One region of the Streptomyces sp. DT224 genome, then DNA from elsewhere that is predicted to be linked to it. Evidence: predicted binding sites of a transcription regulator. Region 1 holds the regulator's gene; the other holds the start of a gene.
What was found. The regulator HrcA, encoded in region 1, represses chaperone genes, less so after heat shock. The targets are predictions, from matches to a motif close to TTNGCACTCNGNNNNNCNGAGTGCNAA.
Positions count from the first base shown of each region.

Region 2: a site for HrcA is predicted at 1,496-1,522, ahead of groES (co-chaperone GroES). Genes of this name have one in related genera too.

Region 1 is NZ_JBNCLI010000003.1:186,933-191,321, forward strand. It holds gene ACLQ2N_RS08025 (nitronate monooxygenase) at 1-285, opposite strand, end outside; gene dnaJ (molecular chaperone DnaJ) at 398-1,534, opposite strand; gene hrcA (heat-inducible transcriptional repressor HrcA) at 1,535-2,551, opposite strand; gene ACLQ2N_RS08040 (MBL fold metallo-hydrolase) at 2,736-3,458, shown strand; gene ACLQ2N_RS08045 (DUF3097 domain-containing protein) at 3,558-4,376, shown strand.
Region 2 is NZ_JBNCLI010000011.1:69,470-73,858, forward strand. It holds gene ACLQ2N_RS26565 (polysaccharide deacetylase family protein) at 1-963, shown strand, start outside; gene ACLQ2N_RS26570 (DUF6234 family protein) at 954-1,370, opposite strand; gene groES (co-chaperone GroES) at 1,677-1,985, shown strand; gene groL (chaperonin GroEL) at 2,087-3,712, shown strand; partial or broken gene ACLQ2N_RS26585 (IS30 family transposase) at 3,782-4,027, opposite strand; gene ACLQ2N_RS26590 (hydroxyacid dehydrogenase) at 4,329-4,389, opposite strand, start outside.

The sequences.
Region 1 (4,389 bases):
AGCGGTGGCCTCGCCCGTGAGCCGGCGGCGGTAGTCCGCCAGTGCGGCGGGGTCCGCCGGTTCGCACTGCGGCATGAACAGGTTGACGCCGAAGGGCTGCCCGGTCAGGCCGCGCACCTGCTGGACCTCGTCCCGCAGGGCGTCCGCCGTCTTGTAGCCGGCGGCCAGGAAGCCGAGCCCGCCGGCCTCGGAGACCGCGGCGGCGAGCTGCGGGCAGGACGGACCGCCGGCCATGGGGGCCTGCACGATGGGGTACCGGCACAGAGCGGTCAGCGCGGAGGGCATGACCGCATCGTGTCATGTCCTTCCTGTCCCGTGATGCCCGCCCCGCGACAGCGTCCGAGCGCAGCGCGGTACGGACCCGGAGGCCGAGCCCGTACCGCAAACACGCGGTCCGTCAGCGGCCGTTGAAGGCGTCCTTCAGTCGGGAGAACAGGCCCTGCTGGCCCGGCTGGAACTGGCCGGTGGGCCGCTCCTCGCCGCGCAGCTCGGCCAGTTCGCGCAGGAGGCGTTCCTGCTCGGGGTCCAGCTTCATCGGGGTGGTCACCTCGACGTGCACGATGAGGTCGCCGCGCCCCCCGCCCCGCAGGTGGGTGATGCCGCGCCCGTGCAGCGGGACGGACTGGCCGGACTGGGTGCCCGGCCGGATGTCGACCTCCTCCAGGCCGTCCAGCGTCTCCAGCGGCACCTTGGTGCCGAGGGCCGCCGCCGTCATGGGGATGGTGACCGTGCAGTGCAGGTCGTCGCCGCGGCGCTGGAACACCGCGTGCGGCAGCTCGTGGATCTCGACGTAGAGGTCGCCGGCGGGGCCGCCGCCGGGACCGACCTCGCCCTCGCCCGCGAGCTGGATGCGGGTGCCGTTGTCGACACCGGCGGGGATCTTCACGGTCAGCGTGCGCCGCGAGCGGATGCGGCCGTCGCCGGCGCACTCCGGGCACGGGGTCGGCACGACCGTACCGAAGCCCTGGCACTGCGGGCAGGGGCGGGAGGTCATGACCTGGCCGAGGAAGGACCGGGTGACCTGGGAGACCTCACCGCGGCCGCGGCACATGTCACAGGTCTGCGCCGAGGTGCCGGGGGCCGCGCCCTCGCCGCTGCACGTGGTGCAGACGACGGCGGTGTCGACCTGGATGTCCTTGGTGGTCCCGAAGGCGGCCTCGGAGAGGTCGATCTCCAGCCGGATCATGGCGTCCTGGCCGCGCCGGGTGCGCGAGCGGGGCCCGCGCTGCGACGACGTACCGAAGAACGCGTCCATGATGTCGGAGAAGTTGCCGAAGCCGCCCTGGCCGAAACCGCCCGCGCCGGCGCCGCCGGACTGCGAGAGCGGATCGCCGCCGAGGTCGTAGACCTGCTTCTTCTGCGCGTCCGACAGGACCTCGTAAGCGGCGTTGATCTCCTTGAACCGCTCCTGGGTCTTCGGATCGGGGTTGACGTCCGGGTGCAGCTCGCGGGCGAGCCTCCGGAATGCCTTCTTGATCTCGTCCTGGGAAGCGTCGCGGCGCACGCCGAGTACGGCGTAGTAGTCCGTGGCCACTTACGACTCCGCCAGGATCTGTCCGACGTAACGTGCCACTGCGCGTACCGCTCCCATCGTTCCGGGGTAGTCCATGCGGGTCGGTCCGACCACGCCGAGTTTGGCGACTGCCTCGTCGCCCGAACCGTAGCCGACCGCGACGACGGACGTGGAGTTGAGCCCCTCGTGGGCGTTCTCGTGCCCGATGCGTACGGTCATGCCCGAGTCCTTGGCCTCGCCGAGCAGCTTCAGCAGCACGACCTGCTCCTCCAGTGCCTCCAGCACCGGCCGGATCATCACCGGGAAGTCGTGTCCGAAGCGGGTGAGGTTGGAGGTGCCGCCGATCATCAGCCGCTCCTCCGTCTCCTCGACGAGGGTTTCGAGCAGGATCGAGAGGACGGTGGACACGGTTCCCCGGTCCTCGCTCTCGAAGGATTCCGGCAGGTCCTGCACCAGCTGCGGGACGTCCGCGAACCGGCGGCCCACCACCCGGCTGTTGAGCCGGGCCCGAAGATCGGCGAGGGAGGTCTCGCCGAACGGCGCCGGGCAGTCCACCAGCCGCTGTTCGACCCGGCCGGTGTCCGTGATGAGCACGAGCATCAGCCGCGCCGGGGCCAGGGACAGCAGTTCCACATGCCGCACCGTCGAACGGGTCAGCGAGGGGTACTGCACGACGGCGACCTGCCGGGTCAGCTGCGCGAGCAGCCGTACGGTACGGCCCACGACGTCGTCCAGGTCGACGGCGCCGTCGAGGAAGTTCTGGATGGCGCGGCGCTCCGGCGACGAGAGGGGCTTGACGCCCGCCAGCTTGTCCACGAAGAGCCGGTAGCCCTTGTCCGTCGGGATGCGCCCGGCGCTGGTGTGGGGCTGGGCGATGAAGCCCTCCTCCTCCAGCACCGCCATGTCGTTGCGGACGGTCGCCGGGGACACCCCCAGCTTGTGCCGCTCGGTGAGCGCCTTGGAGCCGACGGGCTCCTCGGTCCCGACGTAGTCCTGGACGATCGCGCGCAGCACTTCGAGTCTGCGTTCGCTGAGCATCGCGCGCACACCTCCAGCTGTCCACGTCGGTGTCCCGGGCCGTTCCCGGGATTCCTCCTGGCACTCGGTGCGTACGAGTGCCAGTGATCCCCGGCCAGTGTACGGCGACGGGGTGGTGCCCTAGCAAGGGCGACCGGCCACCGTGCCGCCCGATCGCGCAGGTCGCTGCCGATAGCGTCGCCGCGTGGATGCTTCTTGGGAAGACTTCGGATGGGAGCGGCTGGGTCACGGAACGGGCCGCAGGCGCCTTCCCGTCTGGGACGCGACGGCCCTGCTGGTGGCCGGTCCGGACGGGGCGCTGCTCTGCGACACCGGCTCGTCACTGCGCGAGGGTGTGGAACTGCGCACCCAGGCAGAGGCACTGCTGGGCCGGAGGGTGACGCACATCGCACTCAGCCATCCCCATTTCGACCATGTCCTGGGTACGGCGGCGTTCGCCGGTGCGCGGGTGTACGGCTCCGAGGGCACGGCGAAGCTGCTGCGGCGCGGCGCGGACGAGCTGTACGCGGACGCGGTGGCCCAGGGCCTGCCCGAGGCGGACGCGGCCGGGTCCCTCGACGTGCTGGTCGCCCCGGACCACGAGGTGCGCGGGGAGCTGGTGGTGGACCTGGGCGGCGGCCGGGAGGCGGTCCTGGTGAACATGGGCGCGGCACACAGCGGCCACGACCTCGCGGTGCTGGTCCCGGGCTCCCCCGCCCTGGTGTTCTGCGGCGACCTGGTCGAGGAGTCCGGCGAACCCCAGGCGGGCCCGGACGCCCGCCCGGCGTGCTGGCCGGCGGCGCTGGACCGGCTGCTGGAGCTGGGCGGGGACGACGCGCTGTACGTGCCGGGGCACGGGGCGGTGGTGGACGCGGCGTTCGTCCGCGCCCAGCGGGAGGCGCTGGCCGGGCGGTTCGGCGTGTCGTAGAGGGCTTCGGGGTTCGGCGCGTCGTGTGCGGGGAAGGGGGACGGCCGGACCGCCTCCCGGTTCGGCGTGTCGCGGGTCTTCCCCGCTTATCGTCGTGCGATGCGCAGCTACCAGCCCGATCTGACCCCGCCGTGGAAGAAGTCCGCCCCCGCCCCGGAGGTGCCCGCCGAGACCGACCTGGTCGTGGAGGAGGCGGTCACCGGATTCTGCGGCGCGGTCATCCGGTGCGAGAAGACCGCCGAGGGGCCGACGGTGACCCTGGAGGACCGGTTCGGCAGGTGCCGGGTCTTCCCGATGGCGCCGCGCGGCTTCCTGCTGGAGGGCAAGGTCGTCACGCTGGTGCGCCCGCCGGCCGGGGGGCCGGTGCGGCCCACGCGCACGGCGTCCGGTTCGGTGGCGGTGCCCGGGGCGCGGGCGCGGGTGGCGCGGGCCGGGCGGATCTATGTGGAGGGACGGCACGACGCGGAGCTGGTCGAGCGGGTCTGGGGGGACGACCTCCGCGTCGAGGGCGTGGTCGTGGAGTACCTGGAGGGCATCGACGACCTGCCGGCGATCGTGCGGGAGTTCTCGCCCGCGCCGGACGCCCGCCTCGGGGTGCTCGTCGACCATCTGGTGCCCGGCTCCAAGGAGTCCCGGATCGCGGCCCAGGTGTCGGACGGCGACGTGCTGGTGGTCGGGCACCCGTACATCGACGTGTGGGAGGCCGTGAAGCCCGCGTCGGTGGGGATCGCCGGATGGCCGGTGGTGCCGCGCGGGCAGGACTGGAAGACGGGTGTGTGCCGGGCGCTGGGCTGGCCGGAGAACACCGGCGCGGCCTGGCGGCGCATCCTGTCCTCGGTCCGCTCCTATCGGGACCTTCAGCCCGAACTCCTTGGCCGGGTCGAGGAATTGATCGATTTCGTCACCCTTCCGGACTGATGTCCGGCGGTCC
Region 2 (4,389 bases), on a different contig from region 1:
GAACAGGGTGCGGTGGTGGGCGGGCGGCAGCGGGTGCGGGGCCGCCTGCGGCGCGGGCCGGGTTACGCGGTCCTCGCCGCGCTCCTGGTCGCCGCCGCCGCGTCCGGCTGCGCGGCCGGGGACGAGGACCCGGGCGCCGCCCGGAGCGCGAAGCTCCAGGCCGGCCAGGCGGGCCCGCAGGCGGAACCGGCCGCCGGGGCGCTCGGCACCCGTGCGGCGCAGGCGGAGCGGGCCAGGCTCGCCCAGGCCGCCCGCGCGGTCGCCGCCAAGAAGTGGGGCCTGGCGGCAACGCCGCTCGCGGCGCCCCTACCGCCCGCGAAGAAGCCGCACCTCACCACCCGCAAGGGCTTCGAGGTCGAGGGCCAGGACGACTCGCTGCCGCCGGTCTTCACCCGGGTCCCCACCACGGACAAGGTCGTCTTCCTGACGATGGACGACGGGGACGACAAGGACCCCGAGCTGCTGAAGATGATGTCGGAGCTGAACATCCCGTACAGCGCCTTCCTCAGCGACTACCTGGTGCGCGACGACTACACGTACTTCAAGGACGCCCAGTCCCGGGGGACCGTGCTCGGCAACCACACGCTCAACCACCGCTACCTGCCGGGCCTCTCCCACGACGAGCAGAAGCGCGAGATCTGCGGCCAGCAGGACATCATCGAGGAGCAGTTCGGCAAGCGGCCCCGGCTCTTCCGGCCGCCGTACGGCAACTACAACGCCGACACGCTCACGGTCGCCAAGTCCTGCGGCATCACCGCCGTGCCGCTGTGGGAGGCGGAGGCGTTCCCCGACCACATGGAGTGGCGCGGGGAGGACCGGAAGCTGCACCCCGGCGACATCATCCTCACCCACTTCCGGGGCAAGGAGGACTGGAAGGGGAGCATGCCCGACCTGGTCCGGTCCGTCATGAAGACCGTCACGGACCAGGGGTACGCCGTGGCCCGCCTGGAGGACTACGTGTAGGAGGCGGCGTACGCGCGGTCGGGCCCGCGCTCCGGGTGCGCCTCCTCGTAGGCGTCGTGCCAGGCCGTCAGCGTGAGGACCAGCAGCAGGCATACGCCGATCAGCTGGACGACGCCCGCGACCGGCAGCCCGAAGCGCAGCAGCACCACCGCGATCACACAGGCCACCGCGGTGACGGTGGCGAGGACGAGAGTGCCGGACCAGTCCATCCCGGGCGGTCCGGCCTCCGCCGTGTCCGGGTTCGGCGGGCGGGGGTCGGAGCCCGTGTACGCGTAGAAGAAGACCGCGCCGATCACCCCCTCCAGTGCGATGAGGAGCAGGCCGAGCACCACGTCGAGGCAGCCGGTCGCCACAGGCCCCGGGCGGGTGGCGGCCGGGCGGTCCCGGCCGGCGGGTCGTATGCGCATGCCGCCACCGTCCACCGGAACGGTCCGGACGTCCCCCGCGTTGTCCCTACGGTGTCCGGAACGTTGCCGGGTCGCAGCCGCACGGTGGGGCGGACGGCTCCCGGGTACGCCACGGGGGGCGTGAATTGGCACTCCGCTTGACCGAGTGCTAATCGCGGCCATAGTCTCAGTGCTGGCACTCCCCACTGGAGAGTGCCAGCAGTACTGTGCGACCGGCAGGTCCGGCACCCGCGACGACGGGCCCACCTGGTCGCCACCCCAAAGACTGTTAAACCCCGTGAGATCTCCGAAGGGGGAGACCGGATCGTGTCGACCGCCAGCTCCAAGGTTGCGATCAAGCCGCTCGAGGACCGCATTGTGGTCCAGCCGCTCGACGCCGAGCAGACCACGGCCTCCGGCCTGGTTATCCCGGACACCGCCAAGGAGAAGCCCCAGGAGGGCGTCGTCCTGGCCGTGGGCCCGGGCCGCTTCGAGAACGGCGAGCGCCTGCCGCTCGACGTCAAGACCGGCGATGTCGTGCTGTACAGCAAGTACGGCGGCACCGAGGTGAAGTACAACGGCGAGGAGTACCTCGTCCTCTCGGCGCGCGACGTCCTCGCGATCATCGAGAAGTAATTCACCCACGTTTGCTTCTGTTCTGCGCCCCTGGCCCCCTGCGAACCAACAGCCGGGCGGCAGGGGCGCAGTTCTTGTTTTGAGAGGAACAGTTCAGCTCCATGGCGAAGATCCTGAAGTTCGACGAGGACGCCCGTCGCGCCCTTGAGCGCGGCGTCAACAAGCTTGCCGACACGGTGAAGGTGACGATCGGCCCCAAGGGCCGCAACGTCGTCATCGACAAGAAGTTCGGTGCCCCCACCATCACCAACGACGGTGTCACCATCGCGCGCGAGGTCGAGCTGGACGACCCGTACGAGAACCTGGGCGCCCAGCTGGTGAAGGAGGTGGCGACCAAGACCAACGACGTCGCGGGTGACGGCACCACCACCGCCACCGTCCTCGCCCAGGCGCTCGTCCGCGAGGGCCTGCGCAACGTCGCCGCCGGCGCCTCCCCGGCCGCCCTGAAGAAGGGCATCGACGCCGCGGTCAAGGCCGTGTCCGAGGAGCTCCTCGCGACCGCCCGCCCGATCGACGACAAGTCCGACATCGCCGCCGTGGCCGCGCTCTCCGCGCAGGACCCGCAGGTCGGCGAGCTCATCGCGGACGCGATGGACAAGGTCGGCAAGGACGGCGTCATCACCGTCGAGGAGTCCAACACCTTCGGCCTGGACCTCGACTTCACCGAGGGCATGGCCTTCGACAAGGGCTACCTGTCCCCGTACATGGTGACCGACCAGGAGCGTATGGAGGCCGTCCTCGACGACCCGTACATCCTGATCCACCAGGGCAAGATCGGTTCGATCCAGGAGCTGCTGCCGCTCCTGGAGAAGGTCATCCAGGCCGGTGGCTCCAAGCCGCTCCTGATCATCGCCGAGGACGTCGAGGGCGAGGCCCTGTCGACCCTGGTCGTGAACAAGATCCGCGGCACGTTCAACGCCGTCGCCGTCAAGGCGCCGGGCTTCGGTGACCGCCGCAAGGCCATGCTCGGCGACATCGCCACCCTCACCGGTGCGACCGTCATCGCCGAGGAGGTCGGCCTCAAGCTCGACCAGGCCGGTCTGGACGTGCTGGGCACCGCCCGCCGCGTGACCGTCACCAAGGACGACACCACCATCGTCGACGGCGGCGGCAAGGCCGACGAGGTCGCCGGCCGCGTCAACCAGATCAAGGCCGAGATCGAGGCCACGGACTCCGACTGGGACCGCGAGAAGCTCCAGGAGCGCCTGGCGAAGCTGGCCGGCGGGGTCTGCGTGATCCGCGTCGGTGCCGCCACCGAGGTCGAGCTCAAGGAGAAGAAGCACCGTCTGGAGGACGCCATCTCCGCGACCCGCGCCGCGGTCGAGGAGGGCATCGTCTCCGGTGGTGGCTCCTCCCTCGTCCACGCCGTCAAGGTCCTGGAGGGCAACCTCGGCAAGACCGGCGACGAGGCCACCGGTGTCGCGGTCGTCCGCCGCGCCGCCGTCGAGCCGCTGCGCTGGATCGCCGAGAACGCCGGCCTCGAGGGCTACGTCATCACCTCGAAGGTCGCCGAGCTCGACAAGGGCCAGGGCTTCAACGCCGCCACCGGCGAGTACGGCGACCTGGTGAAGGCCGGCGTCATCGACCCGGTCAAGGTCACCCGCTCCGCCCTGGAGAACGCCGCGTCCATCGCGTCGCTGCTGCTCACGACCGAGACCCTGGTCGTCGAGAAGCCGGCCGAGGACGAGCCGGAGGCCGCGGGCCACGGCCACGGTCACTCCCACTAGCGTGTAGCCGAGAGGCCCGGTCTCCCTTGGGCGGTTTCTAGGGGTCGTTGCAACACGTGGTTGTGTTGGTCAGGCCGCGAGTAGTTTATGCAGGCGCTCGGCTGGGGTTTCCCAGCCGAGCGTTTTGCGTGGGCGGCCGTTGAGTTCGGCGGCGACGGTGGCCAGGTGTTCGCGGGGATGGACGGCGAGGTCGGTGCCCTTGGGGAAGTACTGCCGTAGCAGGCCGTTGGTGTTCTCGTTCGAGCCGCGCTGCCAGGGGCTGGCCGGGTCGCAGAAGTAGACCGGGACATCGGTGGCGATGCTGAAGCTCTTGCGGCCGGACGCGCCTCGTCCGTTCCGCCAGCGTCTGCCGGTCTTCGGGTTGATCCCGACAATCCGGCACGCTTCCTCGTTGCTCAGGCCCTGCCCCATGAGCCGGGAGTATGCCGCCCGCTCAGCGGACAGCTTTCTGCGCCCCTGAGGCTTCCGGTCCCCTCGGATCTCGAAATCCATCGCACCCCTTGAACTGGGGTGTTGCAACGATCCCTAGAACCCAAGTTGCGGGGACCGGGCCTTTTTGCGCTGGGGGGCTGGGCCCCGGCCCCTCCCGCTGCTCGAACGCCGGAGGGGCCGGCTCTCACGCCGACCGGTCCAGCGCCGCCGGACGCACCGGGTCCGCGAACGGCCGCCCCTGTGCG